Regions from separate parts of the Arthrobacter sp. 9MFCol3.1 genome, predicted to be linked through region 3. Evidence: riboswitches for the same ligand, from Rfam matches in the RefSeq annotation. Region 3 holds a riboswitch; each other region holds the start of a gene.
What was found. Region 3 has a riboswitch for cyclic di-AMP ahead of C560_RS0115625 (M23 family metallopeptidase). Riboswitches for the same ligand answer to the same signal wherever they lie in the genome.
Positions count from the first base shown of each region.

Region 1: another riboswitch for cyclic di-AMP. It lies ahead of C560_RS0117840 (hypothetical protein); the one in region 3 lies ahead of C560_RS0115625 (M23 family metallopeptidase).
Region 2: another riboswitch for cyclic di-AMP. It lies ahead of C560_RS0103805 (hypothetical protein); the one in region 3 lies ahead of C560_RS0115625 (M23 family metallopeptidase).

Region 1 covers NZ_KK211131.1:86,314-95,983, forward strand. Annotated here, with positions in the region: gene C560_RS22790 (hypothetical protein) at 1-386, opposite strand, end outside; gene C560_RS0117805 (SixA phosphatase family protein) at 524-1,051, opposite strand; gene C560_RS0117810 (dodecin family protein) at 1,107-1,310, opposite strand; gene C560_RS0117815 (winged helix-turn-helix domain-containing protein) at 1,756-2,619, opposite strand; gene C560_RS23465 (hypothetical protein) at 3,166-4,155, opposite strand; gene C560_RS0117830 (response regulator transcription factor) at 4,398-5,138, shown strand; gene C560_RS0117835 (sensor histidine kinase) at 5,160-6,770, shown strand; cyclic di-AMP (ydaO/yuaA leader) riboswitch at 6,952-7,111, shown strand; gene C560_RS0117840 (hypothetical protein) at 7,111-7,956, shown strand; gene C560_RS0117845 (bifunctional glycosyltransferase family 2/GtrA family protein) at 8,106-9,539, shown strand; gene C560_RS0117850 (glycosyltransferase family 39 protein) at 9,540-9,670, shown strand, end outside.
Region 2 covers NZ_JIBJ01000004.1:210,291-219,960, forward strand. Annotated here, with positions in the region: gene C560_RS21175 (choice-of-anchor D domain-containing protein) at 1-482, shown strand, start outside; gene C560_RS0103765 (dienelactone hydrolase family protein) at 604-1,575, shown strand; gene C560_RS0103770 (glycoside hydrolase family 16 protein) at 1,618-2,391, shown strand; gene C560_RS21185 (hypothetical protein) at 2,401-2,721, opposite strand; gene C560_RS0103780 (aspartate/glutamate racemase family protein) at 3,044-3,697, shown strand; gene C560_RS21190 (glycoside hydrolase family 16 protein) at 3,784-4,932, opposite strand; gene C560_RS0103790 (DNA alkylation repair protein) at 5,278-5,997, shown strand; gene C560_RS0103795 (cation:proton antiporter) at 6,095-7,300, opposite strand; gene C560_RS0103800 (hypothetical protein) at 7,297-7,545, opposite strand; cyclic di-AMP (ydaO/yuaA leader) riboswitch at 7,747-7,949, shown strand; gene C560_RS0103805 (hypothetical protein) at 7,954-8,643, shown strand; gene C560_RS0103810 (sensor histidine kinase) at 8,790-9,670, opposite strand, start outside.
Region 3 covers NZ_JIBJ01000018.1:53,660-63,329, forward strand. Annotated here, with positions in the region: gene C560_RS0115620 (NlpC/P60 family protein) at 1-377, opposite strand, end outside; cyclic di-AMP (ydaO/yuaA leader) riboswitch at 673-842, opposite strand; gene C560_RS0115625 (M23 family metallopeptidase) at 980-1,801, opposite strand; cyclic di-AMP (ydaO/yuaA leader) riboswitch at 1,806-2,017, opposite strand; gene C560_RS0115630 (metal-dependent transcriptional regulator) at 2,168-2,863, opposite strand; gene serC (phosphoserine transaminase) at 3,210-4,340, shown strand; gene C560_RS0115640 (MFS transporter) at 4,402-5,721, opposite strand; gene C560_RS0115645 (DUF3027 domain-containing protein) at 5,766-6,365, opposite strand; gene C560_RS0115650 (cold-shock protein) at 6,374-6,757, opposite strand; gene C560_RS0115655 (hypothetical protein) at 6,936-7,169, shown strand; gene C560_RS0115660 (helicase-associated domain-containing protein) at 7,180-9,670, shown strand, end outside; gene C560_RS0115665 (DNA repair helicase XPB) at 9,669-9,670, shown strand, end outside.

The DNA of each region.
Region 1 (9,670 bases), on a different contig from region 3:
GCGCGCAAATCCCCACGGGTCGGCATTTGCGCGCTTTCGGCTTCGCGTTCGGAGGTGACCACGTCAGGGTCCACTTCGTCGGCTTTGCGCAGTTGCTCCTGCGCGCCGGAGCGGACGCTTTCGGCCTCCTCCTTGCGGTTGCGGGCCTCCTGCCGCAGCCGCTCGGCCTCGAGGTCGGCCTCTTGGGCGTCGGCCTCGGCACGGGCCGCCTTGGCCTCGCGTTCCCGCGCAGCGAATTCGTCGGCCTTGGCCTGTTCACGCATCTCGGCGGCGCGGTTCCGGTCCGCGGCCACCTTGCGCTTGCGGCTGACCATGACCGCCACCGCCACGATCGCGAGCACCACGACGATGCCGCCAATAATTCCTATGAGCTGCCCTGAATCCACGTTGATCACCTTTTCTCCGGGTTGCAACAGATGCCCCAAAACCACTGGAAAAAACCACATGACTAAACAGCATCAGTAAAGCGCAGATCGGCGCCGGTTGCTATGGATTCCGCAGCCCTCACCGGGCGGACCTGCGGTTATTTGGCGCGGGGGACCTTGAAGTGGGTCAGCTTGGCGTCCTGTCCGTCCAGTTCGGCCCAGGACTTTTCCGTTTCCAGGATGGTCAGCCCGCTGGTCGGATAGCGCGTGGCGGCGTCCATATAGGCATCGTGGTCGGAGTCTCGCGACGCCAGATGCATGGCAAGGTCCTGCACACCGGGCATGTGTGAAATCACCATGAGGGTGGTCACCGTGTCCGGGACATGGTTGATGACGGCCAGCATGCGCAAGGCGGAGGCGGCGTACAGGCCGTCCTCGAGCTTGGGCGTCGGCGCCTTGTCCCCGAGGGCGTGGCACACCCACGTGCAGGTCTGGCGGGTCCGCAAAGCGCTGGAGCAGAGGATGAAATCAGGGACCACGCCGTGCTTGAGCAGCCACTTTCCGGCGACGGGGGCGTCCTTGTGGCCGCGTTCTTCGAGCGGCCTTTCGTGGTCGGCAACCCCGCCGGGCCAATCGGACTTGGCGTGCCGCATGATCACCAGCCGTTTGATGTGATGCGCGCTCATGCCCCAATCCTAGTGCGGTGGCTGGCCCACGGGCGCGCACCCCACCAGCGTTCGCTCAGTCTTCAAGGACAAAGGTCACTTCCAGCACCACGTGCCAGGCAACGACGGCGCCGTCGCTGATTTCGACCTTTTGTTCCTTCACCCATGCCCCCGTGACATTGCGAAGGGTCTTGTTAGCCCGGTCAATGCCCTCCTTGATGGCAGCATCAAACGAGGTCTTGGAGTTCGCGCTCAGGGTAGTAATCCGTGCAACAGACATGTCTTCCTCCCAATAGTCGGCTCAACGGTCCGAGACTACGCCGGCCCCCCGAAAGGCAACAGAGCCCAACCGAAACCACCCCCAGCGGCGACTTCGCCGGATTTGGGGCCGTGCCCGCTTCGCGGTGCCCGCCACGCCGCGGCCCCAAAATCCGGCCTCGCCGCCTCAGCTTCTGAGGCACGTACAAGACAACCCAGCCGCGGAGGCACATGCCCGTCAGCGAGCCCACCCGAAGCCCCGTTCCGGAGAGTGAGGGTGCTGTAGCGCAGCGGCACAACCCGAAAGCGCGCAGGACGGTGTTTTGCGTAGTGCCGCATCGCCGACTGAGGAACGAAGGAGGTGTCTAAGGCACGGCAAATGCCGTGCTGCGCGCGTCAAACGGGCACCACGAAAGCGAAAGCGCCCGCCCCAGTTTAGGGACGGACGCTTTGCGTGGGCTAGAAAGCTAGATCGAATATTCCGGAGCGGCCCAGACAACCACTTCGGGGTGCTCGTAGAACCGGTAGCCCTGGCCGCGCACGGTGCGCACGGTGTTGGCGAGGCGGCCGAGCTTGGAACGCAGGCGGCGGATGTGGACGTCGATGGTCCGCTCGTTCGGGACCTCTTCGGCGTTCCGCCACAGGCCTTCGAGGAGCTCGTCGCGGCCAACGGTGCGGGTGCCGTTCTCCACGAGGTAGTTCAGGAGCTCGAATTCCTTGAACGTCAGGTTCAGGGATTCGCCGTCGAGGTGCACCTCACGGCGGGCGAGGTCGATCAGCACGCCGGAAGGCCGCGGATCCTGCGGCTGCTGCAGGCGGGCGGTCTCGGTGCGCTGGCGGGCCCCTGCGGTGGGGTCGCCGAAGGTCGAGCGGACGACGTCGAGGGCGGAACCCGGGGCACTGGCCGGCGCGACGGCGACGGCGGCGTAGCTTTCGGCGCCGGCCACGAGCGACTGTGCGTAGGCCCGGATTTCCTGGGCAAGCTTGGCGATGGAGGTGCCGGCCGCAGCCGCGGTTTCCTCGTCGATGCCCATGTACAGCACGAAGCCGCGGGCGACGTTGTCACTGGGGGCCGGACGGACCGGGCTGCCGGCGCCCGGGGCGATCACGGGGGTGGGCGCCGTGGCGGGGGCGGGCGGAACGGCACGGAGCTGGCCGTAGGAGTCAGGGTTGTAGCCCTGAGCTGCATATCCGGGGGCGGGGAAGCTGCCCGTGGATCCGGCGGGGGCGAACGCGGAGCGGCCGCCAAAGCCCTGGCGGATCCCGGAGGCCTGGCCGGCCTTGCTGGCGTTACGGACGGAGATGTGGACGTATCCGGATGCAACTGACATGGAATGCTTACCTCAATGTGAATGGCCGTCATCGCGGCTCGAATGCTTCTTTCCCCGCAATGAAATTGGGGAGGGGCGCCCGACTCTGGGCTGGGGGGCGAATGCCTAGAAACCTTTAGGGGTGTAAAAGTTAGGCGTGCATTCGACAACAGCGCATCTCGGTACCAGCGGGTGTGCTGATCCAGGAAGCTGCGGCTGCAGGTGCTGTTGAGTTCTTGTTCACAATTGAAGTGTGCAACGTAACAATGTAAACGTGCAAGTAACAATGGACCCCGGATTCCACATAGTGAGACAGATCAGGGATATGTAGCGCAAGTCACAATTCTGCAGCGGCAATAAAATAACAAGTGTTTTACTGACCGAAAGGTCAGAAAGTGTTTTTTGCCGAATATTATTCGCCCTCAAGTCGCAATGCGGCCGAAATCATTCACAGCACGGCAAGTTGGGCAAAACCGGGTCTGCCCACCGTTCCCTGCGCGGAGGTCCACGGAGTGGGCAGCCGGCATTGCCGCCGGCCGGCACGGCGGCGATGCCGGCAGCGGCGGGTCAGTTCGACTGGCCGGTGGCCGTCGCCGCCATCACCATGACGGAGGCCGCCGTATAGCCGGAACCTTCCTTGGCCGCCACGATCCGCACCGTCCCGCCCGCGACGATGTCCGCCACGCTCAGCTGGGTGCCCGTGCCGCCGGCCTGCTGGCGCCGCTGTTGCAGATTACTCACCACCACGTCGCTGCCCAGCGCATAGCTGCGCGTGAAACCGTCGCTGCTCTTGACCGTCACGGAGGAAGAGCTGACTTCGCTTACTGTGCCCAGCTGCTCGGCCATCGTCGTGTAGGTGCTTCCTTGCAGCACCACGTATTCGGCATGCACGGCCGCCGAAAGCCCGCTGCCCATCCCGCCGGCAGCGAAATCGCCGGGACCGCCCTGCCCCGGCATGCCCCCTCCCCCGAAACCGCCTTGCGCGGAACCGTCTTGTGGGGAACCGTCTTGTGCGGTGCCGGGCAGGCCCGGGGCGAAACCCTGGCCGCCGGCTCCCCCGGCCGCCGCCCCGCCGGCGGCACCAGTGGCTGCCGTGGCACTTGAGGTCAGGGCATAGACGCCTGTTCCGGCGCCGACAGCCAGGACAGCCGCGGCCCCGGCGACGGCGAGCCCCCGCTTGAGGGTCCAGGGCTTCGCCGCCGAGGTCGTCTTGGCGGAAGTTCCCGGCGCGCCCCAGCCTGTGGCCGCCGCAGCCGCGGGAGGCTCCTGCCGGTGCATGCCCCAGGCCGGTTCCGACGCCGGAACCGTCCAGACCGGGGGCGCGCCCCAGCCGGCGGCGGGGCCCGCTGCCGGCTGCCCGGCGTCGTGCTGCCCGGCATCGGTGTGTCCGGTATCGGTGTGCCCGGTGTCGGTGTGCCCGGCGCCGTGCTGCCAGGCAGCGCGGGGCGCGGTCACGGGCGCGGGCGCCGCTGTTGCGCCGGTTGTGGGCGCGGGGGCGGGTACGGGGGCTGGCTCGGGGGCTGGTCCGGAACCGGCTCCGGGATGCTGACCGCTCATGGTGTTTCTCCTTAGGGTGCGGATCGGTGTTCACCCCAGAGTGGTGAGCGATCCTGTGCCTGGGCTGTGCGGGCCGACAGCCGGGCCTGTGACGTTCGGGCCTGACGGGAAAGGGCGGATTGAGCGCGGCCGTCGCCGCCCGTACGGTCCCGCAACGGCGTCCAGCTCGCTAGGCTGGGATTCACAGGTGCCGCACAGGGTCCCCAAAGCCGCGCCTAACCGGCAGATCGGAGAGTTGTCCCATGGCCACTTCGCACTCCATGACCAACAACCTTCCCCAGCTCACGCATCCGGACGGCTCCCCCATCCGTGCCCTCGTGGTGGATGACGAGCCCAGCCTCTCCGAACTCATGAGCATGGGCCTGCGGATGGCCGGATGGTCCGTGGCCGTGGCCGAGGACGGGCCCGGCGCCGTCCGGCTGGCCAAGGAGTTCCGCCCCGACGTGCTGGTGCTGGACGTGATGCTGCCCGGGTTCGACGGCGTCGAACTGCTGAGCAGGATCCGCGCGTTCGCGCCGGAGGTGCCGGCGCTGTTCCTGACGGCCAAGGATGCCGTCCAGGACCGCATCACCGGGCTGGCAGCCGGCGGCGATGACTACGTCACCAAGCCGTTCAGCATGGAAGAGGTGCTGCTGCGCCTGCACCGGCTGGTCCAGCGCTCCGGGGTGGCCGCCATGGACACCGCCGAACTCGTGGTGGGAGACCTCGTGCTCAATGTCGACACCCGCGAAGTCACCCGGGCCGGGGAGGAACTGCACCTGACCGCCACGCAGTTCGAGCTGCTGCGCTACCTTATGGAAAACCCGAAACGGGTCATCAGCAAGGCCCAGATCCTGGACCGCGTCTGGGACTACGACTTCGGCGGGCAGGCGAACATCGTGGAACTGTACATTTCCTACCTCCGCAAGAAGGTCGACGCCAACCACGCTCCCATGATCCACACGGTGCGCGGAGCCGGGTACGTCCTGAAACCGGCGGACTGATCCGTGCCCTCACTTTCCGGCATGACCCGCGTCCCCGGACGCGACTGGCGCAACCCGTCCACGTGGCATTTGCGCACCAGGCTGGTCCTGGTTGCCATGGCACTGCTCGTGGCCATCTGCGGCGCTGTGGGCTTGTTCAGCTACGCCTCCATGGACCTCTTCCTCACCCGGCAACTCGACACCCAGCTGGACCAGGCTTCCCACCGTTCGAGCGAGTTCGGCCGGCCCTCCTCGGACGATTCGGGCAGGCGCCCCGACCCCCTCGAAGCCCGGGGACAGGGCGTCGGGACGCTTAACGCCCGGATAGTGGACGACGAAGTCAGTAGGGCCGGCTTCCTGGCCGGGGACGGCGCGGTCAAGAGCCTCTCCCCCGCCGACAACAAGGTTCTCCTGGCCCTCACCCCAAACGGTGTGCCCGTGGACCGGACCCTTTCGGCCGGCGCCTACCGGCTCACGGCCGCGCGTGCGCCGTACGGCGACGTGATTGTGACCGGACTGCCGCTGGCAGAAAAGCAAAACACCCTGACCTCCCTGGTCTGGACCATGGTGGTGGTGTCCGCAGGCGGGCTCGTGCTGATCGGGCTCGCCGGCACGGCCCTGATCCGGCGGACCATGAAGCCGCTGGAACAGCTCTCCGAGGTGGCCACCAAGGTCTCCCGCCTCCCGCTGGACGCCGGCGAGGTGGCGCTCGGGGTGCGCGTCCCGACGTCGGCAGCCCATCCCGGAACGGAAGTGGGCAGCGTGGGCTACGCGCTGAACAAGATGCTGGACAACGTCTCCAACGCCCTCGAAGCGCGGCAGGAGAGCGAGATGAAGGTCCGGCAGTTCGTCGCCGACGCCTCGCACGAACTCCGCACCCCGCTCACGGCCATCCGCGGCTACACGGAGCTGATGCGGATGACCGAGCATTTCACCCCCGACGGCGAGAGGTCCCTCGCCCGTGTGCAAAGCCAGTCCGAGCGGATGACCACGCTCGTGGAGGACCTGCTGCTGCTGGCGCGCCTGGACGAGGGCCAGCCGCTCAAGATCTCCGACGTCGACCTCACCCAACTGGCCGTCGAGACGGTCAGCGATGAGAAAGTCATGGCCCCGGACCGCATCTGGCAGCTCGAACTTCCGGACGAGCCCGTGGTGGTGCGCGGTGATGCGACCCAGCTTCACCAGGTCCTCGCCAACCTCCTGTCCAATGCGCGCAAGCACACCGAACCCGGGACCAAGGTGGTCACGGGCGTCATGCGTTCGGCTGACGGCAGTGCCGTGGTCACCGTGACAGACAATGGCAGCGGCATCGCCCCGGAATTTATCGGCCGGGTCTTCGCCCGCTTCGCCCGGGCCGACGCCTCACGCACCAATCCGGCGTCGAGTCCCGCAGCCCTCCCCGCCAATTCGGCGGTCGCGACGGCGGGGGTCGGGTCCGGGGCCGCCGCCCGCCCGTCCTCCGGCGCCGTTTCCGGCAGCCGCGGAGGCCAGGGCACGGCGACCGCCGCGCCGACTTCCGAGGGCACCAGCGGGTTGGGCCTGTCCATTGTCCAGTCGATCGTGGAGGCCCACGGAGGAACCGTCGAGGTTACGTCCCGGCCGGGCCGCACGGAGTTCGCCGTGCGCCTGCCCGCCGCGCCGCCGTCGGCATAGACGGCGCGGCCGGCGCCACCGGGACTCTTGGGTGGTCGATCGGCGAACCCGGCGCAACGCGACACCCCGGCACTGTGACTCCTGTTACCAAAATGTGACTTAAGCGGCTGGGTCCTGTAGCGTCTTAAGAGTGCGCCGCCATCGGTGCCGCATATCCGGACGGACGCCAAACTCTGCCGCTTCCCGGATTCCGCTGGACCAGGCAGAGGCGGGGGACCCAGAGTTCCCGGGCATTCTGCATTCATGCGCCCTCGGGGTGAAGCCGACACGTGATATTCCGTGCGGCCGGATGACCTCATCCGAACCCGACAGCTAACTCCGCCGGCGTTGAGAGGCCACCATGACTGAATTCCAGGTACAAACGCGCCCTGACGGCGGTTCGCATTCCCGCTCAGTTGGCGCAGCTAAGTCGCGCCACCGCGCCGAACCGGCCAAACGGGCATCCGCCCTGTCGCGGTTCGCCGCCGGACTCGGTACAACCGGCCGCCGTGCCGGCGTCGTCACCGCCGCGTGCGCGCTGCTGCTGGGTGGCGGCGCCGCCAGCCAGGCGGCAGAGCCGGGCGCCCACACGGCGAACGTTGCGAGCCAGACGGCCACGATCGCGGACCCGCTGGCCAAGCTCAACTTCGAGCGGGTCCAGGTGGCTGGGCCGACCGCTCCGGCGGAAAAGAACGTGGCTCCCGAGATCTCGGAGGTCAAGGCAGCCGAAGCGCTGATCCCCGCCCCCGCTGCTCCCGCCCCCGCTCCGGCAGCCGCCCCCGCACCTGCTCCTGCGCCGGCGGCAGCCCCGGCTCCCGCGGCAGCCCCCGCTCCCGCACCGGCACCCGCACCGGTACCGGCAGCCGCTCCTGCCCCCGCACCGGCGCCGGTCGCAATCGACGATCCTGCCGGGGCGCAGGCCTACGCCGCGTCCCAGCTGGGCCGCTATGGCTGGGCACCTGGCCAGATGCAGTGCCTGCACAAGCTGTGGACCAAGGAATCTGACTGGAAGACCACCGCGACGAACGCCAGCAGCGGCGCCTACGGCGTGGTCCAGTCCCTGCCCGCCACGAAGATGGCGAGCGCCGGCGCCGACTACATGACCAACTACCGGACCCAGATCAACTGGGGCCTGAACTACGTCAAGTCGCGCTACGGCTCCCCCTGCGGCGCCCTGAACTTCCACTACGCACACAACTGGTACTAAACCGGCCCCGCCAAGGAGGCCCCTGATCCACACGGATCCGGGGCCTCCTTGCGTCTCCACGGCCGGAGCAGCCCGACAACCCAGACTTCCACAGCCCCAGCACAGCTTGACCCTAAAGCCCTCATAAGGGCCGCCGGGAAAGTTGAGCCATGACATTCACAGACCAGGCCACAGGAACCCTGCCCCGCACCGCGGCGACGCCGGCCGGCCCGGCGGCACCCAAGACACCCCCGGGGCTTGCGCTGGCCGACGCGCCCGCTCCGGGCCCGTTCGCCGGGGCGCTTACCGGCCCCGGCGCCCGGCGCACAGCCATCGATACGCGCGCAAGCACGCCCCTGCTGGACGTCACCATCCCGGTCTTCAACGAGGAACGGGACCTCGAAGCCTGCCTGCGCCGGCTCCACGCCTACCTGCTCGCCGCCTTCCCGCACTCCTTCCGGATCACCGTGGCGGACAACGCCAGCACCGACGGAACGCTCAAGGCCGCGGAACGCGTAGCCCGCGAGCTACGCGAAGTGAAGGTGGTCCATATGGCCGAAAAGGGCCGTGGAAACGCACTTCGCAAGGTGTGGCTGGCCTCGCCGTCGCCGGTCCTGGCGTACATGGATGTGGATCTTTCCACTGATCTGGCGGCCCTCGGCCCGCTCCTTGCCCCGCTCATTTCGGGGCACTCCGACCTGGCGATCGGGACGCGGCTGACCCGCAACTCCCGCGTGGTCCGCGGTCCCAAGCGGGAATTCATCTCGCGCAGCTACAACTTCCTGCTCCAGGCCCTCATGGGCGCCCACTTCAGCGATGCACAGTGCGGCTTCAAGGCAATCCGGGCAGACGTGGCCCGGCAACTGCTCCCCCACACGCTGGACAACGCCTGGTTCTTCGACACCGAGCTGCTGGTCCTGGCAGAAAAGTGCGGCCTGCGCGTCCACGAAGTCCCGGTGGACTGGACCGACGACCCGGATTCCAGCGTGGACATCGTCCAGACGGCCCTCGCGGACTTGCGCGGCATGGCACGGTTGAGCCGGGACCTGGTCTCGGGCCGGATCCCGGTTCCCGACCTGCGCGCCGCCCTGGCCCGCGGACCGCTGCCGGCCGCCGCCCGGGCCCAGGAACAAAGCCCCGGCGGAAGCCTCTTCGGACAACTCGTCCGCTTCGGCAGCATCGGGGTGGCCTCCACCCTGGCCTACCTGGCGATTTTCCTGCTCTGCCGCGGGTTCATGGACCCGCAGCTGGCAAATTTCCTGGCGTTGCTCACCACCGCCGTGGCCAACACCGCGGCCAACCGGCGCTTCACGTTCGGCATCCAGGGCAGCAGCCAGGCCGCACGCCACCACTTCGAGGGACTGCTGGTCTTCGGCATCGGGCTGGCCCTGACCTCGGGCGCACTCGCCCTCGTTCACGCCGCGTCGGGAGCAGCACCGGACCGCTGGCTGGAACTGCTCACGGTCACCGCCGCCAACCTGGCCGCCACAGCCGTGAAGTTCCTGCTGTTCCGGCTGGTGGTTTTCCGCCACCGGCCCACCGACGCCGTTCCTGCGCCCGGCGCCCCCGATCCTTCCCTCCCCCGCACAGAAAAGGCCAAGTAAATGACGGCAACCATCAGCCCCACCGCCGGAGCCGAGAGCGGTTCCCCGGCCGGCAGCACCCCAGCCGCCCAGGAAAGGCTCCGCCCGGTTCCCGGAGACGGCGAACCGGCGCCCCAGCTGCCCGCATCCCA
Region 2 (9,670 bases), on a different contig from region 3:
TCCGCGCCAAGTGGGCGTCGCTGGGCTGGGAGACCGGACTTGGCTATCCGACGTCCGACACTACGGCGTCGGCGGACGGGGTGGGACGGTACAACCACTTCTCAGGTGGAAGTGGAAACTCGATCTTCTGGTCGCCGACGACTGGGGCGCACTTTGTCTTAGGCGCCATCCGGTCCAAATGGGCGGCACTTGGCTGGGAGACCGGCCCGCTGCGTTACCCGATCACGGACGAGAAAGGCACCCCGGATAAAGTGGGGCGCTACAATCACTTCTCCGGTTCGGCGTCGATCTACTGGACGCCGAGGACCCTGGCGCACCCGGTGACCGGTGCGATCCGGTCTAAGTGGGCGTCACTGGGCTGGGAGACGAGCCGGCTGGGATATCCCACGAGCGACTCGTATACGGTATCCGTCGGTCGGGCGACGGATTTCCAATATGGCCGGCTGACATGGAACGCATCACTGAAGAAGGTCACCGGATAGGCAGCGCGCGGACCAACCCCGACGCTTGGCGCGTCGGCCTCGTGGGGCGGCCCCCGTCCAGGACCCTTGCCGGAATTCTGACTTCGGAGGAGGATGATCGGCACACTGGAGGAGGCCCGTCATGACCCAGCTCGGCAAGTTTGAGAAGTATCTGATCGAGGAATTCTTCGACGACTACCGCGCCGGCGCCATGAGCCAGCACACGTTCACGCGCCGTGTGGCGTTCATCATGGGCAGCATGGCAGCGGCCTCGGCGGCGATGCTCCTGGTGGGCTGCACGCCCGACGAGGTTCCCCGCAGTACCGATCCCATGCCGACGCCGACACTGTCCGCTCCGGGGTCCGGTGCCGCGTCCGCGGGTGCGGTGCCGGGGGCCAAGAGCCCGCTGTCGGTCCCGGAGGGAGCGGCCGGACTAACAACGGCGACCGTGCAATTCGCCTCGGGCGGCACCGATATCAGTGGCTATCTCGCACGGCCTGCACAGGGGGCCGCCGGGCCGGCCGTGCTGATCTGCCACGAGAACCGCGGGCTGACACCCCATATCCAGGATGTGGCACGCCGCTTCGCCAAAGCCGGATACGCCGCACTGGCCCTGGACCTGCTCAGCCGGGAGGGCGGAACCGCGGGTATGGACCCGGACGCTGTCCCGGGCGCGCTGACCCAGGCCGGGGCGCAGCGTCACGTTTCCGACTTCACAGCCGGCTTTGACTACCTGAACGCCCAGGACTTCGTTGATCAGGGCCGGATCGCCATGAACGGCTTCTGCTTCGGTGGCGGCATCACGTGGCAGTCGGCGACCGCGATCCCGGGACTGAAAGCGACCTCAGCATTCTATGGACCCGCGCCTGACCTGGACAAGGTCACCGCCATCAAGGCGGCTGTCTTCGGCGTCTACGCCGAACTGGACCAGCGGATCACCGGCGCCATGCCGGCGCTCCGGGATGCCTTGGCCAAAACCGACGTCCGGAACGAGCTCAAGATCTATCCCGGCGTGGACCACGCCTTCCACAATGACACCGGGCCGCGCTACAACCAGGAGCAGGCCACGGCCGCATGGAACGACACGCTCGCCTGGTTCGGCAAGTACGTATGAGCGACAGGGCCCGGAGATGCCTCCCGACCGGATAGAGGCACGATGACCGTAGGACGAACGACGGCGGCCCTGGCCGCGGCGGGCGCGTTGACTCTCGGCTGCTACGGCGCCGCGCCGGGCATGGACCGGCCCGCCGAAGTCGCCACGGCCGTGACGCTCGCCTCCGACGGGACCCAGGCCGCCGTCGTCCGCGGCTGGGGACCGGTGGTGGCCGGGGATGAGTTTAGTTATGCAGGGCCGCCTGACCCGGCGAAATGGAAGGTCTACAAGGGCCCGGGGCACGCGGGCAAGGGGATCCGAAGTCCGAATGCCCTTGCAGTGGGCGGCGGCGTCGTGACCCTCAGCGGCGACGGGGCAGGCACCACGGGAGGAATGTCCGCCAAGTTTGCCAATCAGCGGTACGGCCGCTGGGAGGCCAGGATGAAAACGAGTGCGCGGGATTTGCAATACCATCCGGTCCTGATCCTGTGGCCGAACAACAACAGTTCACCCACGTGTGCCGAGGTCGACTATGCGGAAGGCACTGCGAACACCACTCTGATCAGGTTCAACCTGCACCACGCCTGCAGCGGACCGGGCTTCCAGACCCGGGCAGCCCGGACGCTCGACACGACGCAATGGCACAACTATGCAGTCGAGTGGACCCCCGCCGGAATTACCGGATACCTCGATGGGTCATTGTGGTTTGCGGACACGAACCCGGCGCATCAGCCCACGGTGGGTATGCACCAAACAGTGCAACTGGACTGGTTTCCCAACGGCACGCCCACCAAACCCAGCCAGATGCAGGTCGACTGGATCCGCGTTTACAAGTGAGCGTTGCGCTTACTCGCCGGAGGCAAATTCCGGCCGGAACGGGCCGCCAGCCTCCGACGTCCCTTCGCGGGGCCCGTCAAAAGCCTTCAACGCCGCAAGGTGCTCCAACAGGGCCCGTTCCGGATGTCCGGGATGCGCAGCCAACTGCTGGCGCAGCAGTTCCCGTGCGCGGGTTTGTTCCGGGGCAGTGTCGTCCAGGACGGCGTCAATGATCCTGGCGGCCTGATGTCGGATTCCGGCGGCAGATGCGGCATGTTCCGCACCGGATACCAGGTTCTCGGGATTCTGTTCTTCGAGGCGTCCTGGAGTGGACGACGGCTCCACCGACATGGCTATTCCTTTGGTCAACGTTCCGGCTGAGTCCGGAACCGGCCTGCCGCCTTCCCCCAATCCCGGGTACTGCACCCGGGTCCTAAGACGGGCCACCGTGACAAACCTACAACGACGCCGGGCCACCAACACCACACGGGAGCGAAGTTTTCGCCAAGTTTCATGCACACGTCACGTCGCCGCTGCCCGCGGAATGCTAACGGCCGCTGGCGCCACGGGGCGTATCCGCTGCAGCGCTTGTGTTGGTCATCTGCCCGAAAAGACGCGGAAATACTCGCCGGGTAGCTTCGCACCAAGCATTCCGTTCGAAAGGTAGTACGCCATGCGTGTTGGACTGATCCGGGTGATGACGACGTCGGACCGACGCCTGCTTCACGCCCACGGGAAACTCCTCCGGGAAGCATTCGGATTTACCGTCACCTCGCGCTGTATTCCGGACCAGCCGTCCGGCGTCTACGACCAGGCGTCGCTCGAGTCTGCGGCACCCAAGGTTGCCCAGTTGGCGCGGGACATGGCGGGGGACGCCGACGCCCTGATTATCAGCTGTGCGTCCGACCCCGGGCTGGCCGCCGCACGGGCAGCCGTGGATATCCCGGTCATCGGGGCGGGCTCCGCGGCGGCGGCCGCGGCTCTGACCTTCGGCGGCCGGATTGGAGTTTTGGGACTCGGCGCACACGTACCGGGCCCGATCTCGGATGCGCTGGGCGACCGCATGCTGCTCATTGACGGGCAGGGGCGGGTCGAAACACCCGACGCGTTCCTCATGCCTGCCGGGATCTTCGACGCCCTCGCTGCGGCCCACATGCTGGTCGACGCCGGTGCCGACGTGATCGTCCAGGCCAGCACGGGCCTGAGCAGCATCGGCATGGCGGACGTGCTCCGCCGCCGGCTCGGGGTTCCGGTGATCGACGCCGTGACGGCGGCCGGTTCGATGCTCGTCTCAGCGGTTCTCGCCAGGGAACTTCAGGAAGTTTGAGTCCTGCCATCTGTGGCGGCGTACCAGCGGCCAACGCCAGGGCAGCCCCGCGCCGCAACAGGGCGCGGGGCTGCCTGGTGTCGGTCCTATTTGTAGACGCGGACCCAGTCAACCTGCATCTGTGAAGGCTTCGTGGCCGATCCGTCGGGGAACCAGTCCAGCTGCAACGTCTGATGCATGCCCACGGAGGGCAGGTGCGCGGGGTTCGTGTCGGAGAAGGTCTTCACGCCGTCGATGTAGCCGGTGATGCCGGCAGGAGTCCACTCCACTGCGTAGTTGTGCCACTGGGTGGTGTCGATCGTCTTGGCCGCCGTGGTCTGGAAGTTCGAGCCGCCGCAGGCGTAGTGAAGGAAGAACTTGATCTGCGTGGTGTTGGTGCTGCCCTCGGCGTAGTCAATCTCGGCGCAGTTGGGCGAGGTGTTGTTGTTGGGCCACAGGATCAGCACGGGGTGGTACTCGGGGTCGCGGGCGTTGGTCCGCATGCGCGTCTCCCATTTGCCGTATTTCTGCTGCGCAAATTTGGCCGACATGCCGCCCGTGGTGCCGGCCGAGTCACCGCTGACGGTTGCCACGCCATTGGCGACTGACCACGCCTGCGGGCTCCTGACACCCTTGCCGGCATGTCCGGACCCCTTGAAGACGCTCCACTTGGTGGAGTCGGGGGCGCCCGCCTTGGAGAACTCGTCACCCGCAACAACCGCACCCCAGCCCCGGGCCGTGGCGGCCTGGGACCCGTCGCCCGTCGCGGCGACGGCGGCCTGGGCCGCGACGGGCGCGGCGGCCGCCGTTACCGGTGCCGGAGCGGCTGCCGCCTGTGCGTCAGTTGCCGGGGCGACTGCCGTGGCGGCCGGTGCAGGTGCCGCACCGGCTCCGGGGGCCACAGGTGCAGCGGCCGTGCCGGAAACAGGTTTGGGGGCCGAGGGGGCCGCCGGCTTCGGCGTTGCGGCCGCCGAGGCCGTGGCTTTCACGGCAGGATGCGAGGCCTGGGTTGCCGCCGAGGACGTGGAGTCCGCAGCAGAATGAGCGGCCTCGGTGGCCGGGGAAACGGCTGCGGCGCCGGACGTGGGGCCAGCGCTGCAGCCGGTCAGGGACAGCGCTCCCAGGCTCAGCGCAATCGCTACCTTGTTCAGCTGTGGTGCCGACAGGCGTGCCTTCGGCCGTGCATCTTTGAACGTTGATGTATTGAGCGTTGACTTATTGAGCCTTGATTTATTGAACAGCGGTTTCTTGAACAACGGACCCCTCCGGGCTTTCGTGGCTGGCACACACAACCGACGCTGCCAGGGCGGCGGATAGTGCGGAAAGTTTCATCCGGCCCCGGCCGCAAGGCACGGGCGAGCAGACGCCGAACGGCGCAACGGGGCCCTGCGAAGGGGCGGTCCGGGGCCCTGCATTCGGGCCGGGCCTCACGGCCAGCGGCCAACGTTACCGGACCGTTACCTCAGCCCGCAAACCTCCCGCGCAGATAGTGGTGACCTGCCAGGCAGGGCCGGCGGGGGATCTGGACGGTCCACGCCCGCCGTTCAGGACGGCTTGGCACCGCGTTTCGGCTGTGAGCTGGGAGGGGAAAGAATGGACCCGTGAGTGAACCCGGCGAATTCATCGACCGCTCCCTGCAGCGGGAAGCATCCTGGCGCCGCGCTGAGCAGCTGCAGGCGCGGCTGGAAACGGAGCCAGCGGGCAGTGGCCTTCGGTTCTACGGCACCTCCGTGGGTGCCGTGCGCGGCACGGTCCGCGATGCCGGCCGCCGCTATCCCGGACTCTCCCGTGATGAGGTCGCTGCGCTGAGTTCCGAACTGTGGGGCCCGGAACTGGAGGGCTCCGACCTGGACGGCTCGGAACTGCGGGCAGCGCCGGTTTTCGAGCGCCGGCTGGCCGCCGTGGTCCTGCTGCAGAACAACGTGAAGCTGCTGACCAACGCCGACCTCACCCGGCTGGAGGGGTTCATCCGGCAGGCGCGGGTGCCGGACCTTGTGGATCCGCTCGCCGTCGACGTCGTCGGGCCCCTGGTGGACGGACTCAATGTTCTGGCCAGGGTACGGGCCGACAGCGTGCTGGACCGATGGGTGCGCGAGCCGGATGTCTGGCTGCGCCGGGCCGCGCTGCTCTCGCCGTTGCTGGCGCTGCGCGCGGGCGCGGGGGACTGGGACAGGTTTGTCCGGCACGCCAACGCGGTGCTCGGCGAGCCTGGCGGGAAGTTCGACGCCGACGGACTGGCTGTCCGGGACGCGGTCTCCCGGGTCCTGGCGGAGATGGCAAAGCGGAGGCCGGAACTGCAATTCACGTCCGTCGGGGCATGACGAACCGGACCTTCGCCGCCGGATCGGCTGGTTCAGGCACTCAGGCACTCAGGCACTTAGGCACTCAGGCACGTCGGACATGCAGACATCCGGACTGTCAGGCCTTCGGATCTCCAGGATCGCCCTGCCCGACGGTGCTGCCGGGATCCCCGGACTTGCCGCCGGCACCTGCCGGCAGCGCGAACGTCCTCGCCGCCCGTGACCCGGCGACGGCGCCCGCGGCTATGGTGACCAGCGCTCCCACCAGCAGGGCCGCGGCCTCGCCCGGGAGCAGGACCTGAAGCTGCGTGCCGATGCTCGCCGCGGCCACCGGTACGCCAAGCTGGGCCGCCGACAACACCCCGAGAGGCAGCGGGAGTCCCAGGAAAGCCAGGCCGGCGTGCGCCAGCACGGCCCCGCCCCCCAGTGCCAGGCCGAGGGCAATCATGTCAGGGTGGCCGGCCAGGTCCCTGAGCGTCAGCGAGGCACCCAGCCAGACGAAGAAGAGCGGACCCAGGAAGCCGTCGCTGAGCGCGAACAGTTGCCGGGCCAGCCGCCGCGGTTCGCCGACGGCAGCCATCACCAGGCCGAAGGAAAAGCCTGCCATCATCACAGAAACATTGCTCCACGTTGCGACACCGGCCAGGGTGAACAGTACGGCCAGCTGGATCCGCAGCTCCAGGGCAAACTTGCGGCTTTCCGAGAGCCGGTGCACGCGCCGGCGGATTCCCCGGCGCTCCAGCCAGCTCAGGCCGACAAAGAGCCCCACCGCGCACCCGGTCACTACGAGGACGCCCAGCGCCGCCTGGACTGCGTGGGGCGGATCCACCAGGAGCGGCAACGCCACAATGCAGGCTGTGTCGGCTATTGCCACCTGCGCTGTCATGTCCACGACATCTGGCCCGCCGAGGCGCAGGGAATCGACGATTGGAAGCACCAGGGCGGCCGACGAAGACGCCAGCAGCACGACATAGAGGGGAGCATGTCCAGTCCCGAACAGCAGCCCGATGCCGGTTCCGACCACCACCGCTGCCGCTGCGGCCACAATCGCCCGGCGCGAGCCCTTCCCGAGGGCGCCACGGATGTGCGGATCCCGCACGGGAACGTGCGTGCCTGCCACGAACATCATCAGCGCAAAGCCGATATTGGCCAGCAGGGTGAATGTCGGATCCGCGGGGTCCACAAGGGCCAGGCCTGAGCGCCCGATCGCGATGCCGGCCAGCAGCTCACCCAGCATGACAGGCAAGTGCCAGCGCACGGGCAGGGCCAGCAGGGGGCCAGCCAGGGCGATGACGGCGATCAGCGCCAGGGACAGGAAGGTCACGGTTCGCCGCGGCCCGCCGGCACCGTTCCCGACCGCCGTTCCACTACTGCGTAGGCCTTCCCGTCCAGGAAGGCCCAGTCGTTGACAACCATGTACCCGAGCGCGTCCACCCGGTCATTCAGGACGTGCTCGTCGAAGCCCCCGTCGCGCGGTTCCGCGTCCCATGTGCTCACATGGACGTCCCCGCCGTCCAGGATCAGCAGCTCGGTGTTGACGTCGAAATCCTCTTGGGGCTGAGTGCTCAACTGGCAGATGGCGACACAATGGCTGTTCATTTCGGGCCTCCGCTTCCGGTGGTGCTGATGGCATCATCCTATGTTCGGAAACGGCGCCGCCCTATGGGCAAATTGCGGCTCGGCATCACCGCCTCCGTTACCTGAATGTGACTTTCGGGTGCGGTTCGCGCTACGGTTGATGAGTGCCTGTTGTCTCCGATACGGGCGCTCCCCAGCCGATTGCCTAACTCTGCCGCGGCCCGGGGGTAACTCGCATCAACGTCCGGCAGAGACGGGGAAACCACTTTTGACCTGCTGATATGCAGGTCTTGGGGTGAAGCCGCACAGTGCCCGCCACGACGGGCCCGGGAGTGCGGCCGGGTGCCTCCCATCCGAATCCGACAGCTCACCTCGCAGGCATTGGGAGAGGCTACAATCATGACTTCAGTCAATACTTTTGCGCGCCATGCCGCCGTCCTCGCCGCCGCATCCGGCCTGGTCCTGACCAGCGGAATGGCCGCCAACGCCGCCACCGCCCCCGTGCAGCGTGACTCCGCTCCGGCGTCGAACATCGACGTCACCGGACAGGTCAGCGCCCCCGTCAGCGCCGATTCAAGCGTCAAGATCAGCTTCGAGCGCCCCGCAGTGGATTCTGTTGCCGCGCCGGTCATCGAGAAGCCCGTTGCTCCGGCTCCGGCTCCCGCTGCAGCCCCGGCGGCAGCGCCCGCTGCAGCCCCGGTGGCAGCGCCCAAGGCGACCGTCCAGGTGCAGGCCGCTCCGGCAGCAGCGCCGGCCGCGGCGCCCGCTGCCGGCGGACGCAACGCCATCATGCTCTCGGCCGCCTACAGCCAGGTGGGCATCACCCAGGACTGCACCGCCATGGTGGAGAAGGCCCTTGGCGCCGCGGGCAAGCCCGTTGGCGACATCGGCCCCCGCGCGTTCCTTGGCCTTGGAGCCGTAGTGGCCACGCCTCAGCCCGGTGACATGGTGGTCCAGTCCGGCCACGTCGGCATCTACGCCGGCAACGGCCAGGTGGTCAGCGGCGGCATGAACGGCAAGAACCAGACCATGGTGCACCCGCTGTCGTGGCTCACCGCGACCGGCGGCGTGACCTTCGTCCGCGCCTAAGCCGTATGGCCCCGACCGGGGCCAGACAGTCCGGAAAGACCGGCGGTCGATTTCCCTTGGGGGCAAATCGATCGCCGGTCTTTCCTGTCTCTGCATGTTGGGGGTCCGGGCTCCCGGCGGCACCGCCTTTCTCCGGCACAGGATCCTCAGGGATTCCCGCTCGCACTGAGCGGAAGCGTCAACTTCATGACCGTTCCCTCGTCCCCGGTCGCGGCCACCTCGACAGTGCCCCCGGCAGCGACGGCAATCTCCCGGACCAAGGCCAGCCCGATGCCAAAGCTCCGCTGTCCCTGTGAGGTGCCGGTGCCGGCCGTCCGCACGAACCGGTCAAAGATCCGGGCCTGATCGACGCCGGTAATTCCGGTCCCCGAGTCCGCCACGGTGATCACGGCGCGCTTCTGCTCGATTGAGGTCATGATGGACACGCGGCCGCCCGGAGGCGTGTGGGCCAGGGCGTTGTCCGCCAGGGCCAGCACGGCACGGCGCAGCGCGTTCTTCTCGATCCGGGCCAGCGGCCGGGCATCGGCAGAGAATTCCAGGCGCACCTTCCGCTGCTCTGCCACCGGCTGGAGACTGACGGCGACGCCGGCGGCAGCATCGGCCAGGTCGGCAGGGGGTGCGGAGTGGGCCGGGGCCTCCGCGGTAGCCGCGAGGAGCAGTTCGTTGACAATCCCGGTCAGCGTCGCGGCGTCCTCCCGGATCCGGGCCAGGTCCTGGCTTTGCTTGGAGCCGGGCACAGTGTTGCGCTGGGCCAGCTGGATCCTGGTGTCCAAGATGGTCAACGGGGTGCGCAATTCGTGGCTCGCGTCCTGGACGAAACGCCGCTCCCTGGCCAGGGCCTCACTAAGGGGTCGGATGGCGCTGCGCGCGCTGAGCCACCCGACGATGCCGGCCAGCAGGATTCCCGCCACTCCGGCGATGATCATGGCTTCGAGGACATCCTTGGAATCCAGGTATGTGTAGGCCGCCCCGGCCGCCGCCGAACGCGGCACTTCAGGATGGGCCAGTTGGTTCGTGAGGTACAGCG
Region 3 (9,670 bases):
TCGGTGCCGCCGGCGCGGGAGGCCGTAGCGTCCTGGACCTTCACGACGGGCTTGGGAGCCTCGACGACGGGAGCCGGCGTGGTGGTCACGGCGGGCTTCTCGTAGGAGATCGCGATGGTGGAAGCGGCCGAGATGGTGGCCGGAGCTGCGGACTGGACTTCCAGGGCCGAAGCGGAGGTGGATTCGCGCTGAACATTGGTTTCAGCAGCGTTGGCTGCGATTCCGCTGGTCAGGACCAGACCGGAAGCTGCGGCGATGACCGCTGCCTGACGGCCCACGCCGCCGGCGTTGTCGCCGACAGCCTTAGCAATAACAGCCAGCGAGTTGGTCTTGGTGACCTCGGCGCGGTGCCGTGCAACGTTTGCACGAGTAGTCATTAAGTTCTCTCTTTCGTGATCCTTGGACCGCGCGCTTTCGGGCACGGACTGAGGACGCTCCGGCATCTTGGGGGTACGCCGGATCGCCCCGAAATGGGTTACTTAGCGAAGGGTGTACTGCGAAGACGCGCCAAAAGCGGAAACTGCATGCTGTCCGGGCTCGGTAGAGATTGAGCCTGCGGAACGTGATCCAATCCGGGCGCCGGCAAGGGCGGCACGTGATGTGGATTCCAGCGGGCTCGACAGAGCCTCGCCGGTGCGCATGCGCGCAGAATTGTGGCGTGAAGACACGAAAGTAGCCTCTCCCAATGCCTACGAGGTGAGCTGTCGGATTCGGATGGGAGTCACCCGGCCGCGCTGCTTCCTGGGAAGCTTTGCGACTTAACCCCAAGGCCTTCTTTCGAAGGCCAAAATTGGTTCCCCCGCCCCTGCCAGACGATGTAATGCGAACGGACCTTGAGCGGTGGCAGAGCTAGGCAATCCACTCAAGAGCGCCAACTTCGGAAAAGTTGGCGTGCTTCAAACCCTACAGCAGTCCGGAGCCAATGTCACATTCAGATCACGGCGTGTCACGGGGAGTTGAGAGCAGCCCATCGTCTTGTTTAGAGCCAGCCGAGCGGATCAACGACGTCGCCGTTGACCATCACTTCAAAGTGAAGGTGGCAGCCCGTGGAGGCGCCGGTGGTCCCGCTCATGGCGACGACGTCACCGCGGGAAACCTTCTGGCCGACCTGGACCGAGGCCGAGGACAGGTGGTTGTACGTGGTCTCCAGGCCGTTGCCGTGATCGATGACCACGCGGTTTCCGCCGCCGAAGGGATGCCAACCGTTGAAGGTCACGGTGCCGCTGGCGGCCGCGTGGACCGCCGTGCCGCACTGGGCGGCGAAATCCTGGCCGCGGTGGAACTCCCCCGCACCCCCAGTGATGGGGCTGACGCGGTAGCCGAAGGGTGAGGCCGTGACCAGCTGGTCCAGCGGCGCACCAAGGGTGCCCGCCGATGCCGCGCGGGTGATGGTGCCCACAGACTGGGCGCTCAGCAACTGCTTGAGCTTCCCGTCTGGATCACCCTTCGTGGTGACGGCCGTGCGGTTGAAATCAACCTTTGCGGCGGCGGCGGCCGTGACATCCGGCTGCACGGCAGCGGTGAGCGCGCCGGACCCGCCCGGATTCGAAGCCATCACCGGGCTCGTGACGGGAACCGTCACGGTGAGAACCAGACCAGTTGCGGCCAGCGCGATCCCGGCCTTCTGCCCGACTCCGCTAGCCGCGGCAAAGTCCGTGACCTGGCGGAACGGGCTGCGCCGGTGACGCCGTTCATCGCGGTGCACGTCACGCGGGCGTTCGGCCGTGTGAGCCACGACGGGCCGCGGCTCCGGAGCGGGACCGGTCGCGCGGCGACGGCCCCTGGCGGTCTGGGTGGTCAAGAACGGTTCCTCTCTGGATGGCCTGCGGAGTTAGCTGTCGGATTCGGGTCAGAGAGATCAAAGACCCGGTCCGCCGTTGCAAGCACCAGGCACAGAGGATCCCATGGGATCCTTCGGTGGAAGCTGCTTGCCGCTGACGGACTTCACCCCAAGGCTGCCGAAGTAGCAGCCGAAAGTGGTTCCCCCGCCCCTGCCAGGAGGTGGTTCTGCGACTGATCCGCTGGCAGGGCTCGGCTTCGGATCAGGTAACGCTTTGGTATCGGTACTGGCCACTAACTATAGGTGATTAAGCCGCCCGGTAATAAATCCGTAATCGCAATTGTGCACAACTCATGGGTCGTCCCATGACCGGCGCGGAGTGGCTGGTCAGGCGACTGTTACAAAGACGTGCGCGGCTACCTCGGGCGGCAGCTCCAGGGCACCTTCGATATCGGGGACGCGGACCGAGATGTACTCCCCCACCCGCTCCAGCGAGACCAGCGCGCCTGGCCTGATTCCGCCCTCGTCGAGCTGGGCCAGAAGCTCCGGCTCCACCTGGATCGGCTCCGCGAGCCGGTTGACCGTAACCCGGGAGCTCACACCGTAGCCGGCCATGGCCTCCAGCAGGTTCACGGCCCTGTCCACGGGGGCGCCGTTGGGCACGCCGCCAAGATCCGCAAGCCCTGGAATCGGGTTTCCGTAGGGTGAGACTGTCGGGTGGTTGAGCATCTCGAAGATTCTGCGCTCGACGCGTTCGCTCATGACATGCTCCCAGCGGCACGCTTCCTCATGGACGTAGGCCCAGTCGAGCCCGATCACGTCCGCGAGGAGGCGTTCGGCCAGACGGTGCTTGCGCATGACGCCGATTGCGCGTTTCCGTCCGGTTTCCGTCAGCTCAAGGTGCCGGTCGCCGGAAACAACCACCAGCCCGTCGCGCTCCATCCGGCCGATGGTCTGGGACACAGTGGGGCCGGAGTGGCGGAGCCGTTCGGCGATGCGGGCGCGGAGGGCAACGATGTTTTCTTCTTCAAGTTCCAGAATGGTCCGAAGATACATCTCCGTGGTATCGATCAGATCCGTCATTCAGCTCAGCTCCTCGAGCGCAGTCCTAGCGTCATTCCCACCGTACCGCGTGCGGGCTGCATGCAGGATGCGCCCTGGCGGGAACCGCCGTACGTTCGCATGCCAGCCTAGCCTATTTTGAATTACTCCGGATAATCTTTCGATCGGCCTGCAGCTATTGCCTCAGCCCCAGCCGGCCAGCCGTCCCCTGGTGTCTCAATGACCGGACTATGACAGGCCTTTTTCCGTATCGCCGGGAGCTGTCAGGCAAAATAGGACAGGCAGTATGAAAAGGGGGGTCCGTGGTAGCCATCCCTGCCCGCCACCTCCCAGCCACGCTACGAACCAGCCGAAAATTGGAGCCACTGTGAGCGACACCAGCATCACGATCCCCGCCAACCTCCTGCCCAAGGACGGACGGTTCGGCGCCGGCCCGTCGAAAGTCCGGCCGGAGCAGATGGACGCCCTGGCCGCGGCCTCGTCGACGCTGTTGGGGACCTCGCACCGCCAGGCACCCGTGAAGAACCTGGTCGGCTCGGTCCGCAACGGCCTCAGCGAATTTTTCCGGGCACCGGAAGGCTATGAAGTGGTGCTGGGCGTCGGCGGATCCACCGCGTTCTGGGACATTGCCAGCTTCGGGCTCGTGGAGAACAAGGCGCAGCACCTGTCCTTCGGCGAGTTCGGCTCAAAGTTCGCCTCCGCCACCAACAAGGCACCTTTCCTTGCCGAGTCCTCCATCATCAAGGCAGAACCCGGCACCCGCCCCACCGCCCGGGCGGAGGCCGGCGTCGACGTCTACGCGTGGCCGCAGAACGAGACCTCAACCGGCGTTGCCGCACCCGTCCAGCGCGTGGCCGGCGCCGACGAGGGCTCGCTGGTGCTGGTGGACGCGACCTCGGCCGCGGGCGGGCTGGACGTGGACGTGGCGGAGGCGGACGTGTACTACTTTGCGCCGCAGAAGAACTTCGCGTCCGACGGCGGCCTGTGGCTGGGCCTGTTCTCCCCGGCGGCCCTTGAGCGGGCGGCCCGGATCAAGGCCGGCGGCCGCTGGATCCCTGATTTCCTGGACCTTCAGACGGCGATCGACAATTCCCGGCTGAACCAGACCTACAACACCCCCGCGCTGGCCACCCTGGTGACGCTCGATGCCCAGGTGCAGTGGCTCAACGCCAACGGCGGCCTGGACTTCGCCGCCGGCCGGACCGCGGACTCTGCCGGCCGCATCTACCGCTGGGCCGAAGCGTCCGAATACGCCACGCCGTTCGTGGCCAAGGCCGAGGACCGCTCGAACGTGATCGCCACGATCGACTTCGACGAATCGATCGACGCCTCGGCCATCGCCAAGGTGCTCCGCGCCAACGGCGTCGTCGATACCGAGCCGTACCGCAAGCTGGGCCGAAATCAGCTGCGCATCGCCACCTTCGTGGCGATCGAGCCCGACGATGTCTCGGCACTGCTCGAGTGCATCGATTTCGTCGTGGCGGAACTGAAGAAGTAGTCCTGCGTCCGGCGTCGTCACGGCCGCACAGAACCCAAACCGTGACGGCGCCGTCGTCGTTTCAGGCTCGTCCGCCCGGCTGTGCCTCCGGCCGCGCGTCCAGGCCGGCACCGGCCGCGCCCGTCCCGCTTTCGACGCGGAAGTACCGCAGCCCGCGGGCGCGGCGGTTGAAGTGGAGCCGCAGGTGCTTCGCGTGGATGATCCACACCAGCCCGATCAGGGCCGCCAGCAGGCCGGCGCCGGCCGCGACCGCCATGGACCAGCGGGGGCCTGCGGTGTTTGCCACCCAGCCGACGAGCGGCGCACCAAGGGGAGTTCCGCCCATGAAGATCGCCATGTAGAGGGCCATCACCCGGCCCCGCATCACGGGCTCCGTGGTGGTCTGGACGTACCCGTTGGCGCTGGTCATCATGGTGATCGCGAACAGCCCCACGGGCACAAGTGCGACCCCGTACCAGAAGTAACTCGGGGCCATCGCTGCGATGCCCGAGGTCACGCCGAAGGCGGCGGCCGCCCCGAAAATGACCCGCAGCCGTGGCTTGCCGCGGCCGGCGGACAACAGGGCCCCGGCGACGGAACCGATGGCCATGATCGAATTCATCAGGCCGAAGGCCCCCGCGTCGAGGCCGAATTCCGTCCCCACCATGGCCGCGATGAACAGGGCGAAATTCAGTCCCAGGGTTCCCACGATGAAGATCGCCACCAGCACCACGACCAGGTCCGGACGGTACCTCACATAGCGCAGCCCCTCCCGGATCCTGCCCTTGCCCGCAGGTGCACGCGGCAGCCGGCGCAGCGACGACGACGGGATTTTCGCCAGGCTGAGCAACAGGGGCACGAAGGTGAGTGTATTGAGTAGGAAGACCCAGCCGGGCCCGACGGCGGCCGTGAGCACGCCGGCGACGGCCGGGCCGATCATCCGGGCAACGTTGAAAGACGCGCTGTTCAGGGCCACCGCATTGGGCAGGTAGTCGTCCTGGACCAGCTCCGAGACGAAGGTCTGCCGGACGGGGGCGTCCAGGGCCGAGACCACCCCGAGCATCAGGGCGAACGCGTAGACGTGCCAGAGCTGCGCCGCACCCGTGACCACCAGGATGCCCAGCCCCGCGCTCAGCAGCGCCATGGCTGACTGGGTCAGCACCAGGAGCCGCTTGCGGTTGAAACGATCGGCGACCAGCCCGGCCACGGGTGCCAGGAAGAGCTGCGGACCCAACTGCAGGGCCATCGTGATCCCCACCGCCCCGGCATCGTGCGCCGTCAGGTGGGCGAACACCAGCCAGTCCTGGGCGGTGCGCTGCATCCAGGTGCCAACGTTGGAGATGAGGGCGCCGACGAACCAGATCCGGTAGTTCAGGATGTGCAGGGATTTGAACGTGGACATCAGCCCCAGCCCTCCCTCGACACGCTCCCGGACGCTTCCAACCGCTAGTCGGCCTCGCCCGCGGAGCGTTCCCGCTCGTCGTCGTTCGACTCGTCGTCGTTGGCGTCGTCGTCGTTCATCGCAGCGGCGTCGGCGTTGGCATCATCCGGCTGGTCGGCGTCGGACGCCTGCGACGGCGCCTCGGAACCGGACGGCGTCTCGGCGGTCTCGTCAGCCTGCGCGTCTTCCGGGCGGACCCGCTCGGCCCAGGGAACCCAGGCCGGCGCCAGGATGGAGTCCTCGGAGGGCAGGAGGCCGAGTTCGTCCACCGTGACCACCTTGGACCGCGAGTTGCGGGTCAGCACGGCGTACCACTGCCAGCCGCCGTAGCCGGGCAGCCTGGATTCGAAGAGGTGGGTCACCAGGCGGTCGCCCTCGCTGCGGGCACCGATGTGCTCGCCGATCTGCTCGGCGGGGGCAATGCCCTCCACCGCGGCGCGGGCGACGTCGACGGCGGCGGCCAGGAAAGCGTCAGGCTTGCCGGTGCGCCAGACGGGCACGCCGGCGCGCGGGCGGATTCCCTGCTTGGGGCCGGTGGCTTTGGCCCCGGCGGGCGCTGTGGGTCCGGCATCCGGCGCCGGCAACTGATCAGGTTCCTGAGTCATCAAAAGCCTTATACGTCCAGCTCGTCGGCAACCTTACGGAGGGCCGCTGCGATCGCCTTGCCCTTGTTGCCTTCCGGGTACTTGCCCGCGGACAGGGTCCCGGACAGGTTGTCCAGCACGCTGACGAGGTCCTGGACCAGCGGGGCTAGGTCCCTGGCACTGGGCCGCTTTGCCTTGGCGATGGACGGCGTCTTGTCCAGCACGCGCAGGCCCAGCGCCTGGGCACCCTTGCGCCCGTCGGCTACACCAAATTCAACACGCGTGCCGGCCTTGAGCTCTGTGATGCCTTCGGGTAGCGCGGACTTGGGCAGGAAGACTTCCTGGCCGTCCTCGCCCGCGAGGAATCCGAAGCCTTTTTCCTTGTCATACCACTTGACCTTGCCGGTAGGCACGTAATCAACCTTCTTCGTTCTGCGGGGACACGGCCGGCGGTCACCGCATCCGCATGGATACGCGGGTTCAGGGTATGACTGCCCGGACCGTGTTGGTCTGTATCTTTCAAGGTTATCCTGCCTGGTTCACTTTAGCGGCTTGAGGCGCGGGCGATGCCGGACTGTTAGCGTTGCCCCCATGACACTGACGCGTTACCGGCGGCCCCTGATGATCGCAGCGGCCACCCTTGCTGTGCTGTCCCTGGTTGCCGTCGCCGCTGTCATGGCCATGGCCTTCAACAATGCCGTGGCGCCCGCCTGGATTACTTCGACGGCCCTCTACGGCCTCCCGGTGGCCTTCCTGCTCATGCTGGCGCTCGTTGTGGACGCGGTGGCAGCACGTCGCCGCCCGCGCGGGCCCGGCGAAAGGTAACGTTGGAGCGATGTCCCTCATCCGCGCGCTCAGCAAGGAACTTCAGGCACGAAGCGACGAATCGTTGCGGGCCCTGTTCTCCGCGCGGCCGGACCTGATTTCTCCGGGCGTTCCGGACTTCGCCGCCCTCGCCGCCCGCGCCAGCGGACGTGTCAGCGTGCAGCGGGCACTCGAACGGCTCAACCGCCCGCAGATGCAGGTCCTGGAAACCCTGCACCTGTGCACCAACGCCGATACCGGGCACAGCGCGTCGGCGGCAATGCTGAAGAAACTGATCAACGGCTCCTCGGTTGCCGCCGTCGACCGGATCCTCCATTCCCTGCAGGAACTGGCCCTCGTCCACCGCGCCGATCCGCCGCACGGCGCGACTCCCGCCGCCGCCAAGCAGCGCCACTACCTTCCGGTCGGCAGCCTCAAGGACGTGATCGGCATTTACCCTGCGGGGCTGGGCCGCAGCTACACCGAACTCGTGCGGCTCCAGCCCGCTTTTGCGCAGCGCGTGGTGCAGCTGGTGGGGGAACTGCACCGCGGCGGGGCGACCATCTCCCCCGCCACGACGCCGATGGAAGCCGCCCTGTCCCTGCAGCACTGGACGGCAACACCGGAATCGCTCCAGCAAATCCTGGCCACCGCACCGGATCGGACCGCAGCCCTCCTGGCCCGCTTCGGGAACTGGGCCATGGGCGCCGTTCCGCAGGCGCAGCGCCGGGCGTCCGTGCTGCACGAAAGCGCCGACGTCGGCCCCGTGGACTGGCTGCTGGCGCGCGGGCTGCTGGTGCCGCTGGACGCCGCCCATGTCGAACTGCCGCACAGCGTCGGAGTCTCGCTGCGCGGCGGCTATGTCATCGAGAACTTTTCGCTCGCGCCGCCCGTCCCCCGGCTGGGCCACACAAGTGCGGGGCTGCGCCGGAACGCCGCGTTGGGCGCTATCGCCGAGACGCTGCGGCTCGTGGGCGAAGTGCTCTACACCGTGCGCGAACAGCCGCTGGCGACGCTGCGCAGCGGCGGCGTCGGGGTCCGGGAGATGAAGCGGCTGGCGGATTCGCTGCGGATGGACGTGCACGAGGCCGGCGTCCTCGCGGAGCTCTGCGGAATGGCCGGTCTGCTGCGGCTGGACGTCGACAGTTCTGCGTGGGTGCAGCCGCCGCAGCTGGAGTGGCTGTCGCTGCCGCGCCAGGAGCAGTGGCTGTGGCTGGTCAACGCCTGGCTGGCCAGCGAGCGCGCGCCGTCCCTCGTGGGCCAGCCGGTGAATGCCGCCGCGCCGGGACCCGCCGGGCACCGGGGCCCGGCCGGGACCACCATCAATGCGCTCTCTGCCGAGGCGCAGCGGCCGGACGCCCCGGTGGTCCGCAAACGGGTCCTGGAAATCCTGCACGAACTCACCCTCGAGGCCGCGGCGCCCGACGGGCAGGCCCCCGTCCTCGATGCCGCCGCCGTGCTGGAGCGTGCCGAGTGGACACAGCCCCGAATGGCCAGGCGCTTCAGCTCGCTGATCCGCGGCATCCTCGCGGAGGCCGAGATGCTCGGCCTCATCGGCTCCGGGGCGCTCAGCCAGCTGGGCGCCGCGATCGCCGCCGAGCAGCCGGATGATGCCCTGGGGATCCTGGGCGAACACCTGCCCGCGGCCCTGCAGCATGTGTTGCTGCAGGCGGACCTGACGGCGGTGGCGCCGGGCTACCTCGACCCCGAACTGAGCGAACGGCTCCTGACCATGGCCGCGGCCGAAGGGCAGGGACCGGCCACCATCTACCGTTTCTCCGTCACCTCCGTGCGCCGGGCCCTCGACGCCGGCCAGGACGCCGCGGCGATGCTGGACTTCCTGCGCCAGCATTCGGCCACCGCCATCCCGCAGCCCCTCCAGTACCTCATCGAAGACACCGCCGCGCGCCACTCCCGGCTCCGGGTGGGGGCCGCTGCCAGCTTCATCCAAAGCGAGGACGAGGCCGCCCTGCTGGAGCTGCTCAACGCCCCGGCCGCCGCCGGCCTCGGACTGGTGCGCATCGCGCCCACCGTGGTCGTCTCCCACGCCGCGCCCCGGGAAACCGCCCAGGTCCTCCGGGGCCTGGGTCTCGCCCCCGTCCTGGAGGAAGCTGCCTCCGCCGTCGTCCGGCTGCGCCGCAGCACCCCCGCGCCCGGCAGCGGCCGGCCGGTCTACACCGCCCCGCGGACCGCCCCGCCGGAGGCCGACATCGAGGCCCAACTGGCCGTGCTGCGCGCCAACGGGTCCCGGGCGCCCGGCTCCGGCGCCCACCCGCCGGCGGCCCCGGGCAGCGAGGAGGCGACCCAGCTGGGGCTCGAGACCCTGCTGAAGGCGATCCGCCTCAGGCAGCGGGTCATCATGAACGTCGTGGACAGCATGGGGAATGCCACCCGCGAGACCGTTGTTCCGGTAGCTGTGAATGGCGGGCGGGTGCGGGTGTTCGATCCGGACAAGGAGATCGAGCGGGTCCTGTCCATCCACCGGATTATCGACGTAGAAGCTACAGAGGAATTGTTCCAGT